DNA from 3 places in the Spartinivicinus ruber genome. Region 3 is predicted to be linked to each of the others. Evidence: predicted binding sites of a transcription regulator. Region 3 holds the regulator's gene; each other region holds the start of a gene.
The links. The regulator sigma-54, encoded in region 3, starts transcription at its own class of promoters, with help from an activator protein. The targets are predictions, from matches to a motif close to TGGCACNNNNNTTGCTNT.
Positions count from the first base shown of each region.

Region 1 (4,295 bases), 2.1 Mb from region 3:
TTTTCAGTTTTATCAGTATGGCTCACTGGATAACTGTCGGTTAATTCCAGCCAGTGATGCTTCTGATGAAGCTATGTTTAGTTTTACCTAATTATCATCATACCTAAGCTATATTTAGTAGCTTACCTGGTAGTGGAGGTGTTCTCAGTGCTACAAATGCTAGCCTAGGAATAAATTCTACTAAGCTAAATCTTCGATTAAATCGATACTGAAATTCAGCAAGATAACGTTGTGCATATTTAGCGCGAATAGCATGATAAGTACTACGTAAAGCACTTTTTAAGTTTCCAAGGATGGTGTTAACCCAATAAAATTCAGGTTCCTCTACTGATGCACGACCACCACCGCATACAATTTTATCATGAAGACAACCTGCTTCTATGACACCATTAAAACAGGCCAGTCCATCGGAGATTACGGTACTGCCCTTGGCCAAATTCTGCCTACTCCAAGCCGTTATCTCTTCTTTATTAAACCCTTTTAAAATGCTCAGTTTAATTCGTGTCGGTTGACCTTGTTTTGTTGTTTCTACGGCTGCTACAAAAGGTATTTTCCCATCTGCTCCCCTACCTCTTTTGCAACCTGTACGCTCACCACCAAGATAGGCATCATCAATTTCAATAAAACCCGACAATTGCTTGGTGCCTTCTCTTTCTTGCATCACTTTCATGAGCTTATGTTTCATTCTCCAGGCAGCTTGATAGGAAATACCTAAATGGCGATGTAATTCTATGGCTGATATACCTTTTTTGTCTTGGGAGATCAAATACATCCCTTGGAACCAAGTCTTTAATGGTAATTTGGTTGATTCAAAGATAGTACCTGCAGTTACAGATGTTTGCTGGTGACATTTATAGCACTGCTGAAGCTTTCTAGTAGTGAGTTGACAGCATTTGTCGTATCCACAATTGGGGCACTGAAAACCTTCTGGCCATCGCAATTTGTATAAGGTATTAAAGCATTGTTCTTCTGTACCATATTGTTTGAGAAACTCGTTTAAACTCAGGCCTTTTTGAAATTGAACTTTGTTGATAGCCATTATTTATACCTTCTCAATTAAGTTTCCATGCTGTTCAAATATACAGCAGTTAATGGCTTAGGTATAGTGATAATTAGGTAGTTTTATGAAAGAGTGGGGGCCTCTGTCATTATTAACAGACGCAGGTGTTGCTACTTTTGAACCTTATTTTTATCAGGCTATTTCCCAGTTTGGTTACCCTAAATTACTGACTCGTCATTTAAAGGACCTACTGATGTACGATCCTAACGATTATCGTGTATATGTTTCTGAGTGGCCAGAACCATTTGATTGGCATGCCATGTGGGATGTGGGTAATTGGGTGACTTTTCATAGTCGGAATGTGATGTTGATTTATGGTGAGATTGATCCTTGGACAGCCGCAGCGTTTTTTTTACCTAACTCCACTTACCGCAGCACCCATAAATTTATGGTGGCAAAAGGCAATCATGGAGAGAATATTGTCACTTTAAACCAGCAGGATCGTAAGCAGGCAGATCGAATGCTAAAACGATGGACAGGGGTTACCCCGATGGCGATTGAAACTCTCGATGATCAAAATGAGGGTTATGATGAAGATTTATATCCTTATTTAACCATTCAATAATAAATGCTAATAGGGATACATTAATGATAAAAGGGTAACCTTAATTCTGCTTACCCTTTTATTTGATCGCTCACCCAAAAAAACAATAGATAATTGATTGATTAGTCAATGGGTAGGGTTGTTTTCGCCCCTTCAGTATTTCTTAATGCAACGCTAATATATTAAAAAAATTTACAACTTTTATGTGATGGCTTATACAAAAAGACAGCCCTGTCGGACTTATTTTAGCCATTTTACTAGTAGGATGTAGACTAAGCGGTGTTTAAAAAATGTAAGATAAATATAAATTTTACAGCTATGTGAAAGCACTGCTTTTTTATGGTGGTAATTACTTTTGAAATGCATAATTTAATAAAAAAATCCTTTCAAAATAATGATTTAGAAAAATTGGCACTGGGCTTGCTTAGCAGGCTGGTATGATTAGGAAGTGCAATAAAATCTATTATGGAAGGTCATAAAATGAGCAAAACAGTTTTTCAAAAAAGTAAAAAAGCATTAGCTATCGCTGCTGCTGCAACTGCATTACTTGTTTCACAAAACAGCTTGGCAACTATCCTTAAAGGCGATTACCAATTTAAGAATAACCGCCAAGGAGCTCAAACTTTAACATGGAATGGCGGTACTACAGCCACAATTAAAGGAACAACCAGACAAGGTATAGATTTCACTATTGAATATCATGATGTTAAAGCCTTAAGAAATAAAGGCGGAAATAATATTGATTGGTTAGTGGGTTTAACTGGTAAGGTTTCTTATAGCGATGGTAGAAGCTATAATGTTTTACGCCACAAATATGCTGGTGCTGATAAGAGATATGCACTGTACTTAAGAGAAGATCAAAACCTTACAGTTCACAACTGGACACCTGGTTTAAGCCCAACAGACATTCATACACAAGTTACCTATGTACAGCCACCACAGCCACCTGTGCCAGTACCTGCTCCTGCTTCATTATTGCTGATGGGGCTAGGTTTAGCAGGTGTTAGCTTGTTAAAAAAGAAAAAGAAGTAATTATTACTTATAAATCGTATATCTAGTTGCTTTCTAATCTGCTGCTAATTTGTTATTGCCTGCTGAGAATTTAACTCGAGGCAGGCTTAACAAATAATAGTTTTTGTTTTAATCCACCCATGCCATTTTCCTTTTGAAAGAGCCTAATATCCTGTTAGCTTCTGCACGTTAGTGTAATTAATTTTCTGACACAAAGCTCGGCTATCTATCTTTATTGAATATCATCCTAATCACTGTTTATTTTTTTATAGCTATTATAGGCTTACAGGACTTTGCTAACTTAAGCTAAGTAAGTAGTTTCCACATTAGTGCCGGTACATCTACGAATATTGTTATAATGAGCAGCTGGTAAACTGTACCACAGTTAAGTTACTCGCTTGACTCCTAATTGGTACACTTTCACGCTCTGGCATCCCTCCTAATCTGCCAGAGCTTTTTTTTGCCTAAATTTTACCTACCTAGCCAGTATCTTTCATCAAATATAATCAATGAAGGGCAATGAAGTTTATTTCATTTCTCTTTATTTCATTGATAGTTGTTACCTGCCTGATATATTCCCTGTATTTGATCTTTAGCTATATTAGTAAAAGATTGTATTGCAACTATACTGCATATTTAAAACGAAAATAATGCATTCGCAGTCATTAGGTGTAGAAACATGAAAAGTAGTCATGCTCTTTGCACAAGTGTTGTGTTAGCACTTGTGACTCACCCTGTATTAGCTAATGATAAAGTTCAGGTTCAACAGCTGCGCCAAGAAATTGAAATGCTTAAACAACAGCTGGATTTGCTAACGAAGAAATTAGAGCGAGTTGAACAAGCTCAGCAGTCACCTCAACAGCAAGTGGTATCCAGTACACAATATAATGAACCCAGCGAGGGAAAAGCTGAATCAACCAATACTATCTCACCAACGGGGGCATTTGCCTTTAATTATGCATGGCGTGATTCAGGCTCATTGCATGGCGGTGATGATAGTCGACTTGGCAGGGCTTCATATAATAAATTGATTTTAGGGGCTAAAGGAGAAATTGAACAAATTGATTTTGATTTTGATTTTGATTTTGCCTATGCCTTTTATAGTTATCAAGATACCATTGTGCGGGCCATTGTTGGCTATGACTTTAATGAAACCTGGCGGGGGGAAATGGGGGTAATTGAGACGCCCTTTGGTATTTTGCCTTATGCGGATAATAACTGGTGGTGGGGTACTCATTATTACGCAGGTTTAGAGTGGGATTATGATTTAGGTGCTAAGCTGACTTATACCCAAGACCCATGGAATGCTCAGATGGCTTTTATTAAAACAGAAGAGTGGGGCAATTCTAGTAAAGATGAGCGCTATACTTATGATTTATTAACCGATGATAGTGGTCGGTTTGGTTTGCAGGCAAATGAGGAAAGTAACCGGCTGCATGGCCGAGTTGGTTATACTTTTAAACATGGTGATGCAAATAAAACAGAGGTTGGCACATCGGCTTTAATTGGTCAGATATATAATACAGTTACGGATGACAATGGAGATCACTGGGCAGTTGCTGTGCATAGTGATACTTACATTGATAAATGGAATATTCGTTTTGAAGGTATGCGTTATGAATATCATCCAGAAAACCCTATAGGGGTGAGTGAAGATACAGTTTTATTTGGAGGGTATGC
Region 1 covers NZ_CP048878.1:2,958,531-2,962,825, forward strand. The annotation lists gene G4Y78_RS13910 (S28 family serine protease) at 1-91, shown strand, start outside; gene G4Y78_RS13915 (IS1595 family transposase) at 104-1,039, opposite strand; gene G4Y78_RS13920 (alpha/beta hydrolase family protein) at 1,125-1,625, shown strand; gene G4Y78_RS13925 (PEP-CTERM sorting domain-containing protein) at 2,085-2,636, shown strand; gene G4Y78_RS13930 (hypothetical protein) at 3,295-4,295, shown strand, end outside.
Region 1: the regulator sigma-54 is predicted to act here: its motif matches at 2,014-2,031, upstream of G4Y78_RS13925 (PEP-CTERM sorting domain-containing protein).

Region 2 (4,295 bases), 2.9 Mb from region 3:
ATAAGCGACGAGCAAATAAGCACACATGGCTACCCATATCTGGGTTAACACGGCATTTTTAGAGGTACCGACAAACGATTTTATCTTTAGGTTTTGCTTTATCCACTTAAAAAATAGCTCTATTTTCCAGCGTTCTTTGTAAATAGCTGCAATGGTGCTGGCTGCGAGCTTACTATTATTAGTTAAAAAGTAATATTGGTTGCCAGTCTCTGGGCATTTAAAACCGATACGACGTAAATGACCTTTATAAACAGCCCCTTGTTGGCTAGTCAACTGAATGTGCTGATCAGAAGTGACTGTACTGCTATTGTCGGTAGGCTGGCGCTTTAGTACACGGTATTTGGCTTGCTTTTTTAGTCGGGTTACAAAGAAGATTCCTTGCTCATTTAAAGTATTAAACCAGCGATAATCAGTGTAGCCACGGTCTACAGCAAGAATACTCCCCTTGGGGAGATCAAGGCTGCGTGCTATCTGTATTTCATGACATTTCCCTTCAGTAATACTCATAAATGCAGGCAAGTAGCCATTATGATCAAACCCAACATGTAACTTGATAGCACCTTTACTTTTTCGAAAATCTGCCCAAGGAAACATGGATAAACACAAGTCGATCACTGATGCATCAAGAGAATACAATGGATTTTTAAAACGAAACTTATGCCCTGGCCGATGATGATGACATTTATTTAATAACTTATAAAACAAGGCTTCATAAAGCGTAGCGGGTTGCTGTTCATTGACACGGGCCAAACTACTTCTGGTGATATTTCCAATACCATGGTGATAGCGTTTATGCTGCTGAATCGATAGGTGATCAATGATGTCACGCAAACTATTGCGACCTGAGAGTTGACCAAATAATAGCGCAACAAACTGCCCCCACCGAGTCATTTTACGTAGCCGTTGACCCGTATGATGCTGATTGGCTAGTGATTCAAACTCATGTCTAGAAAGCAACTGAAGTATTTGGTGCAAGATTGTGTTACGATGAGCCAAGGCTTAAATCCTCTGGTTTTGCAGTGTTTGGTTGCACTCTCATTGTAACAACTTATGGGGACTTAAGCCTTTTTTGTTTCAATCTTATGGGACAGCAGTGATGTGCTATCTACTTTCTACAAACTCTTAAATTCAACTTCACAAACAAAAAAGCGCAGCGTAAGCTGCGCTTTGAGTAGTTAACTTCTGCTTTGAAGCTAGCTTAACAATCTTCTCCTTGCTGCCATGCCTAACAACCCTAGTCCTAATATACCTAAGCTGGCAGGCTCAGGGACATACATCAACTGAGCAAAGGTATATAGAACTGTTTCTTCACCTTCCATTGTAATAAACATTTGATCCATTATAGCATTAGCAAAATCACCAGTAGGATCATTTATGGTATTAAAGATCGTCAGCATATAAGCTTCGCTATCAATAATCAGTTTAATTTGAATGGGTAGTGGAATATCTCCTAATAAAAATGCTGTGAATGCATCATCACATGGGTTTGGATCTCCATAGGGACATGGAGATGCATTATTGAGTGTTTCATCAAAGACGAAATTAAATAAGCTCAAGATAGAGTTGGGTATGTCTGCACCCGGCAACATTGCTGGTGTATCAGGGCTAGCCAATACCATTTCAGCTACTTCACCTAATGTAGGGCTACCAGGCAGTTCTTTATATCTTCCCTCACCAAGCGAGAACATACTACTTAAATTCAAACCACCAAATATTTGCCCACTAGCCAAAGTTGCTACTGGTGTTTGCAGCACCATATTGTTATGGGTAATAGTTGACAGTAATGCTGGGCTACCTGCAGTAGTAATATCCACTGATTTAATAGTATTTAGGGTTAAACTACTGGAAGTACCCCCTTCATCAGACCAGACTAACTCACTTTCAAAAGAAGCGCCTAAGTCTGTATTAGTAGCTACAATAGGAGCACCATCAGTGTCTAATACATTTTGAAAAATACCAGTGCTAGGAATTAAGTCAAAATGCAATAAAGATGCAGAAGCTGTGAAAGGTGCTAACAAAGTAGCTGAAAATAAAGCTGTTTTAGCAAAAGATTTCAAGTTCATTAGGGTTTCCCTCAAGGATATTAACGATAGCTTTTCAAGCCGCCTACGTGCATTCCTTATTGCATGTAGGGTACCAACCCTAAAAACTCGTGTTATTTCAACACATTATATTGATTTAATTCACAAGCATTACATTGCATGTAAAATATATAAACAAGATTTATAGTGATACAAAACAGTTGGTGGCTGTTTTATCAGTCTCACTACTTACTCTTGTTAGCACTGGAAGCTACTACACCAGACCAAGTGTTTTGACTAACAGTTACTTTTTAGTTATCAAGCAATGTATCTTGACTTTTCCTGCTGATGCTGCCAGGAAGTTATTCTCTTAAACTTCAAAAATCTCGCCCCAGAACCATCATGCTAAAAACTGCAACAATAATATAACATATTGGCGATTAATAATTTATCAGTGACAACTAAGATGGATGGATAGTTATTTGGTTTTCAGATATTTATTTTTTGAGAAAGTATAACTTAACCCAAGATATAGTTTTACCAATATCCTATTTTCCTTATATAAAAACAGGGTTTTAAAAATATGAACTAATAGCCTCATTAAATTAATGTATTGCCATTTTACTGATTTACTTTAGTCCAAAAACGCAATGGACGTTTATACGCTTTTCTATTTTCCTTGCTATTTTTAGCCATATCTGTTGAAGTAAGTTTAATATATTCGAGTTTAAAAAGTTTTATGACAGATAGATTACAGTAAACTTAGCTATAGATGATTCTGACAACAAACTAAAACATTATATAAAATTGTCATAAGTTATATTCTATTTTAAGTCTTTATGCACAATAGTATTATTTAATCAATTAAACTACAGTACCAGTTTTGTAGTCTGTTAATGACAGAATAAGAACAATAAATCCCATGAACAAACTATATGATTTCGCCATCATTGGCACTGGAGCTGCTGGCAGCACGCTTAGTTATTTTTTAAGCAAGTCTGGCGCTAGTGTTTGCTTGCTAGAAGCAGGTAAAAATACTCCTGTAGGTCAATACCCAACCAATGAATTACATGCTAACAGCCAATTATTTTGGCAAGGAGGCATGGAACTAAATAAGCAAGCGAATATTTTATTTTTAAGGGGCAAAGTGGTTGGTGGAGGCACTATTGTCAATCAATGTTTACTTGACCGCTTTGACCGAGCTGCATTTGATCACTTTAAACAACATTCAGGCATTAACTGGTTTACGAGTCAAGAATTCAATCAACATTATAGCCAGATAGAGCAACACATTAGGCTTGAAGTCATTCCTCAGCAGCATTGGAATGGTAATGCCCGCCTCTATGCAAAAGGGTTTGAGCATAATCATTTAGAATATGCACCACTCAGGCGTGGTCAAAGTCAGTGCCATAACCATAACATCAATGATTGTATTGTTTGTTTAGGCGGCTGTAATCGTCAGTCTAAGCAAAGCATGGTGGTTACATTTTTACCTAAAGCATTACAACAAGGTGTTCATTTAATAGATCAATTCCATGCACAACAAATCATCTACGGCAAACCACAAGTTGTTATTTATGGGCTTCAAGCCAATCAACCCATTCAGGTCAGAGCCAAACGTGTAATTGTTGCTGCTGGTGCTCTAGGCAGCTCTGAACTTTTATTAACATCTGGTTTCGGCCAATCCTTGCCTGCGTTAGGAAAAGGCTTTTTTTGTCATCCACAATATATGCTTTTCGCCGACATGCCAGACCCGGTGGATGCCCATAAAGGTGCTTTTCAAGCATTAAAGTCTGCAGATCAAAGGTTTCGTCAACAGGGCTTTAAGTTAGAAAATGTATTTGGAGGCCCGATTGCCATTGCTATGATGAAATCAGGCTATGGAATTTCTCACCATCAGTTTATGCAGCGTTATCGTCACTTAGCTTGTATCGAAGTCGCCATTCGGGACGAAAACCCTGGCCAGATAAAACTAACCCGAAAAGGACAACTGAAAATTTATAAAACTCTATCTGATCTTGACAACCAAAAGGCCATGGCAGGTATGGAGCAAGTGTATAATATTTTTGCTAGCCTCAACCCCAATGCAATTTATAAACCTCATATGCCAATCGGGTTACATTTAATGGGAGGCTGCGCTATTGGCACTAACCCCAAACATGCTGTTATTAATGAAAATTTCCAGCTATTTGGTTACGATAATATTCATGTTGTAGATAGTTCCGTATTTCCCTGTGCACCGGGTATAAATCCGTCCTTATCAGTTATGGCATT
Region 2 covers NZ_CP048878.1:1,601,461-1,605,755, reverse strand. The annotation lists gene G4Y78_RS07730 (IS4 family transposase) at 1-996, opposite strand, end outside; gene G4Y78_RS07725 (PEP-CTERM sorting domain-containing protein) at 1,194-2,063, opposite strand; gene G4Y78_RS07720 (FAD-dependent oxidoreductase) at 2,944-4,295, shown strand, end outside.
Region 2: the regulator sigma-54 is predicted to act here: its motif matches at 2,122-2,139, upstream of G4Y78_RS07725 (PEP-CTERM sorting domain-containing protein).

Region 3 (4,295 bases):
TGCCTTAAATGGGTGACCCAGTAGGGGTTTGGCAGACAGCGTACATCAAACACGTAGTCTGCATCAATGGGGATTCCTTTCTTAAAGCCAAATGATTGGAAAAGTAGGGCTATACTGCTGTGCTGCTTGCGAGCAACGCGCTTACTGATGATATCTCGCAGTTCATGCAAAGACAGCTGGCTGGTGTCGATAGTAAGGTCAGCCATTTTAGCGATAGGTTCAAGAACTTCTTTTTCTTGTTTAATAGCCTCATCTAAGGAGCGCTGTTGGCTAGAGAGTGGGTGTTTACGGCGTGTTTCACTAAAACGCTTTAGTAAGGTCGCGTGTTCAGCATCAAGATAAATAGTTTCTGCATCAATTTGCTGCTCTTTGAGCGCATTCATAATAGCCGGGAAACGCCTTAAATCCTGGGAAACATTTCGAGCATCAATACTAACCGCTGCTTTGTCGTACAGTGGCTCCTTTTTCATTTCCTCAACAAAGGCAGGAAGCAAACCAGCAGGCATATTATCAATGCAATAATAGCCTTGATCTTCCAGCACATGTAAGCCGGTACTTTTGCCTGAGCCAGAGCGGCCACTGATTATAATTAACTTCATAAATATGCAGAGTTGCTTTGTTAATTCATTTGTAGGGCTGGTAGTACAATCCTAGCCCAAATATATTCTGGGCTAGTATAACAAAGTTTATGTGATATACGGCAGATTAGTTAAGTAATACTCATTAGCTGGCTTTGAAGATTTTAAAACTAACTTAACTATTGTGCTTATGTGGTAGGTACGCTTTGAATTGCAACGTCAAATAACTCAGGATTAGTATCAGCTCGGCGTAAATTATTGCGATAACTGGAGTTTTCGAAGCGGGTAGCAATTTCCTGAAGGATAGCGAGGTGCTCATTTGTGGCTTCGGCAGGAACAACCAGGGCAAAAATTAAGTCTACTGGGTGACCATCCATCGAGTCGAAGTCAATGCCTTCTTGCAGTTTAAGTAAGCAAGCAAAGGGCTTAAGACAACTTTCGAGACGACAATGTGGAATCGCTATGCCATTGCCAAAACCTGTGCTTCCCAACCGTTCACGATTGATTAAATTATCAAACAGTTCATTGGGATTAATATCACCAGAATACTCAGCTAAGAGGTTGGCAATGAGTTGTAAAACTCGCTTTTTACTCCCCCCTTGCACCCCGGTAAGGGTGCATTGTGGGAGAAGGACTTGTTCGATTTTCATGCTTTATAAATAAGTAAACTACTTTTTAACGAATACCGGCTCCCTGAAGTCGATCCAGGGTTTTCTCTTTGTGTTTGCTTAATTGCCGGCCTAGTTTATCACTAAGTAAATCAATTGCAGCATACATATCTTCAGATTCTGCAGTGGCGGCAATGTCAGCACCACGCACATGCAAGCTAGCTTCTGCCTTTTGGCGTAGCTTTTCAACACTTAGGGTAATTTGCACGTTAGTAATGCTATCGTAATGGCTTTCAATGCGATCAAGCTTTTTGGTGACATATTGGCGCAACGCATCAGTCACTTCTACATGATGACCACTGATGTTAACTTGCATGCAACGACCTCCTAATAGGGCTTTATGGTTGTAATCAGCTTCACTGACTTGCTAGGCTGATTGTCAACTGCTTCATTACTAAGTGTAATGGAAAGCAGGCTTGGTATTGCTTGTTGCTAGTCAATATAACGCTTAATTTCGCGCTAACCTATTTCATCACACCAGCCGCTTTCGCTCATTGGACGGCGGAATGGATAGTGATTCACGATATTTGGCTATGGTTCGTCTTGCCACCTTTATGCCTTGCTCTTCCAGTAAGCTGGCAATTTTGCTGTCACTTAATGGTTTTTTAGGGTTCTCCACAGCTACTAACTTTTTAATGATAGCTCGGATAGCAGTGGAAGAGCACTCACCACCAGATGACGTGCTGACATGGCTTGAGAAGAAATATTTCAGCTCAAAGATGCCGCGAGGTGTATGCATAAATTTTTGAGTGGTTACTCGGGAGATGGTTGATTCATGCATTCCAACCGCTTCTGCTATATCGTGCAGCACCAGTGGTTTCATCGCTTCTTCACCATATTCTAAAAAACCACGTTGATGCTCGACAATACGAGTAGCTACTTTCATTAATGTTTCGTTACGACTTTGCAGGCTTTTTAAAAACCAGCGAGCTTCTTGTAAATGGTTTTTCAGATAGGTGTTGTCGGAACTGCTGTCGGCTCGTTTTACCAAAGATGCATAATTGCTATTAATCCGTAGTTTGGGGGTGGCCTCGGCATTAAGCTCGACTAACCAGCGATCATTATGCTTTCTAACAAATACATCAGGAATGACATACTCTGTTTCGGACGGTTGAATATCAGCACCTGGTTTTGGGTTCAGGGCTTGGATCAGCTTTATGCTTTCTGCCAGCTCTTCTTCTTTCAATTTTGTTCGGCGCATAAGCTGATTGTAGTCGTGATGACCTAGCAAGTTTAAGTGCTTTGTTACAATTAGCTTAGCATTATCAAGAAGTGGTGTGTCTTGCGGCAGGTGAGAAAGCTGGATTTGTAAGCATTCCTGTAAGTTTCTTGCAGCTACACCAACAGGATCAAAATGTTGTAAGCGACGTAGCACAATTTCCACTTCTTCTTGTGTAATTTCCAGCTCAGGGTCCAGGCCTTCCCAAATTTCTTCAGTGCTACAGCTAAGGTAGCCATCGTCATTGATCGCATCGATAATAGCAATAGCCACTAAGCGGTCGTTATCAGACATTGGAGTAAGGTTAAGCTGCCACTCTAGGTGGCTGTGCAAAGACTCTGTCGTGCCATTTCGGTTGCTGAAGTCATACTCATCGTCATCTGCTGATGAGGAAGAACTAATAGGAGCTGAAGATGTTTGGTAAACATCGTCCCAGGCACTATCTACAGGAAGGTCATTAGGGATTTCTTCTGACCAGCTGGTTTCGTCTGAGTTGTCTTGAGAAGTTTCAGATGTGCTTTTATCTACGTTGTCTGATGAATCTGATCCATTTAAGCCAGAGCTATTGAGTTGCTGTGAGTCATTGGCTTCACCATTAGCCGATGAGTTGCTGTCAGACTCATCAGTCAGCTCAAGCATAGGGTTGGATTCAAGTGCTTGCTGCACTTCTTGCTGTAAATCCAATGTGGATAGTTGAAGTAGTTTTATGGCTTGTTGCAGCTGAGGAGTCATCGTCAGCTGCTGGCCAATTTTCAAAACTAGGGATGGCTTCATTGCTAAATAATTACCTTATAGTGCAATCGTGCCTGTTTTGATTTGGCAAAGTCAACAACAATGGAAGTGAATTCAAATACGGTTACCTGAGTTGCTGCTTGAACAAGCGACTGAATATTTCCATTGCACCTATTATTTATTTCAATTGCGTGTTTATTTCAGTATTTCTTTTGTTTCTGAAGCTTTGTTATTTCTTAGTGGGTATTAAAAATTATATGAGTATCCTTGCCAGTTGTCTTATATTTTAAAGTCGTGTCCAAGGTATACTTCTTTCACCTGTTGGTTAGTCATTACGGCTTCAGCACTGCCTTCCGCTATTATATGCCCCTCACTAACTATGTATGCATTCTCACAAATATCAAGTGTTTCTCTAACATGATGGTCGGTGATTAGGACGCCAATGCCACGGTCTTTCAAGTGCCAGACAATGTCTTTAATGTCTTTTACCGAAATTGGGTCAACGCCTGCAAATGGCTCATCCAACAGTATGAAGGAAGGCTCTGTTGCAAGTGCTCTGGCAATTTCTACTCGACGCCTTTCACCACCAGATAAACTCATACCCTTACTGTCTTTTATATGGGTGATATTGAACTCTTCAAGTAGTGAGTTGAGCTTTTCTTGTCTTTGCTTACGATTTAGCTCTTTACGGGTTTCCAGAATAGCAAGAATATTGTCAGTGACAGTCAGCTTGCGGAATACAGAGGCTTCTTGTGGTAGGTATCCTATGCCAGCCTGAGCCCGTCCATGCATAGGCAGGTGGGTAATATCACTCTCATCAATCCATACATTACCCTGGTCTGATTTGACTAGACCTACAATCATGTAGAAACAGGTGGTTTTCCCCGCACCATTGGGGCCAAGTAGACCCACTACTTGACCGCTTTGAATTTGTAAGGATACATCTTTTACTACAGCACGGCCTTTGTAGCTTTTGGCGAGGTGCTCGGCTTTCAAAATACTCATATACGGCGCTTATTTCTTTTAAATACAGAGCTGTAAGTTGATTGGCTTTAACAAAGCAGTTCTCATTGATTTTGCCTTTTGCTACGGGGCTGT
Region 3 covers NZ_CP048878.1:5,049,102-5,053,396, reverse strand. The annotation lists gene rapZ (RNase adapter RapZ) at 1-599, opposite strand, end outside; gene ptsN (PTS IIA-like nitrogen regulatory protein PtsN) at 767-1,228, opposite strand; gene hpf (ribosome hibernation-promoting factor, HPF/YfiA family) at 1,254-1,562, opposite strand; gene G4Y78_RS22940 (RNA polymerase factor sigma-54) at 1,719-3,239, opposite strand; gene lptB (LPS export ABC transporter ATP-binding protein) at 3,477-4,202, opposite strand; gene lptA (lipopolysaccharide transport periplasmic protein LptA) at 4,265-4,295, opposite strand, start outside.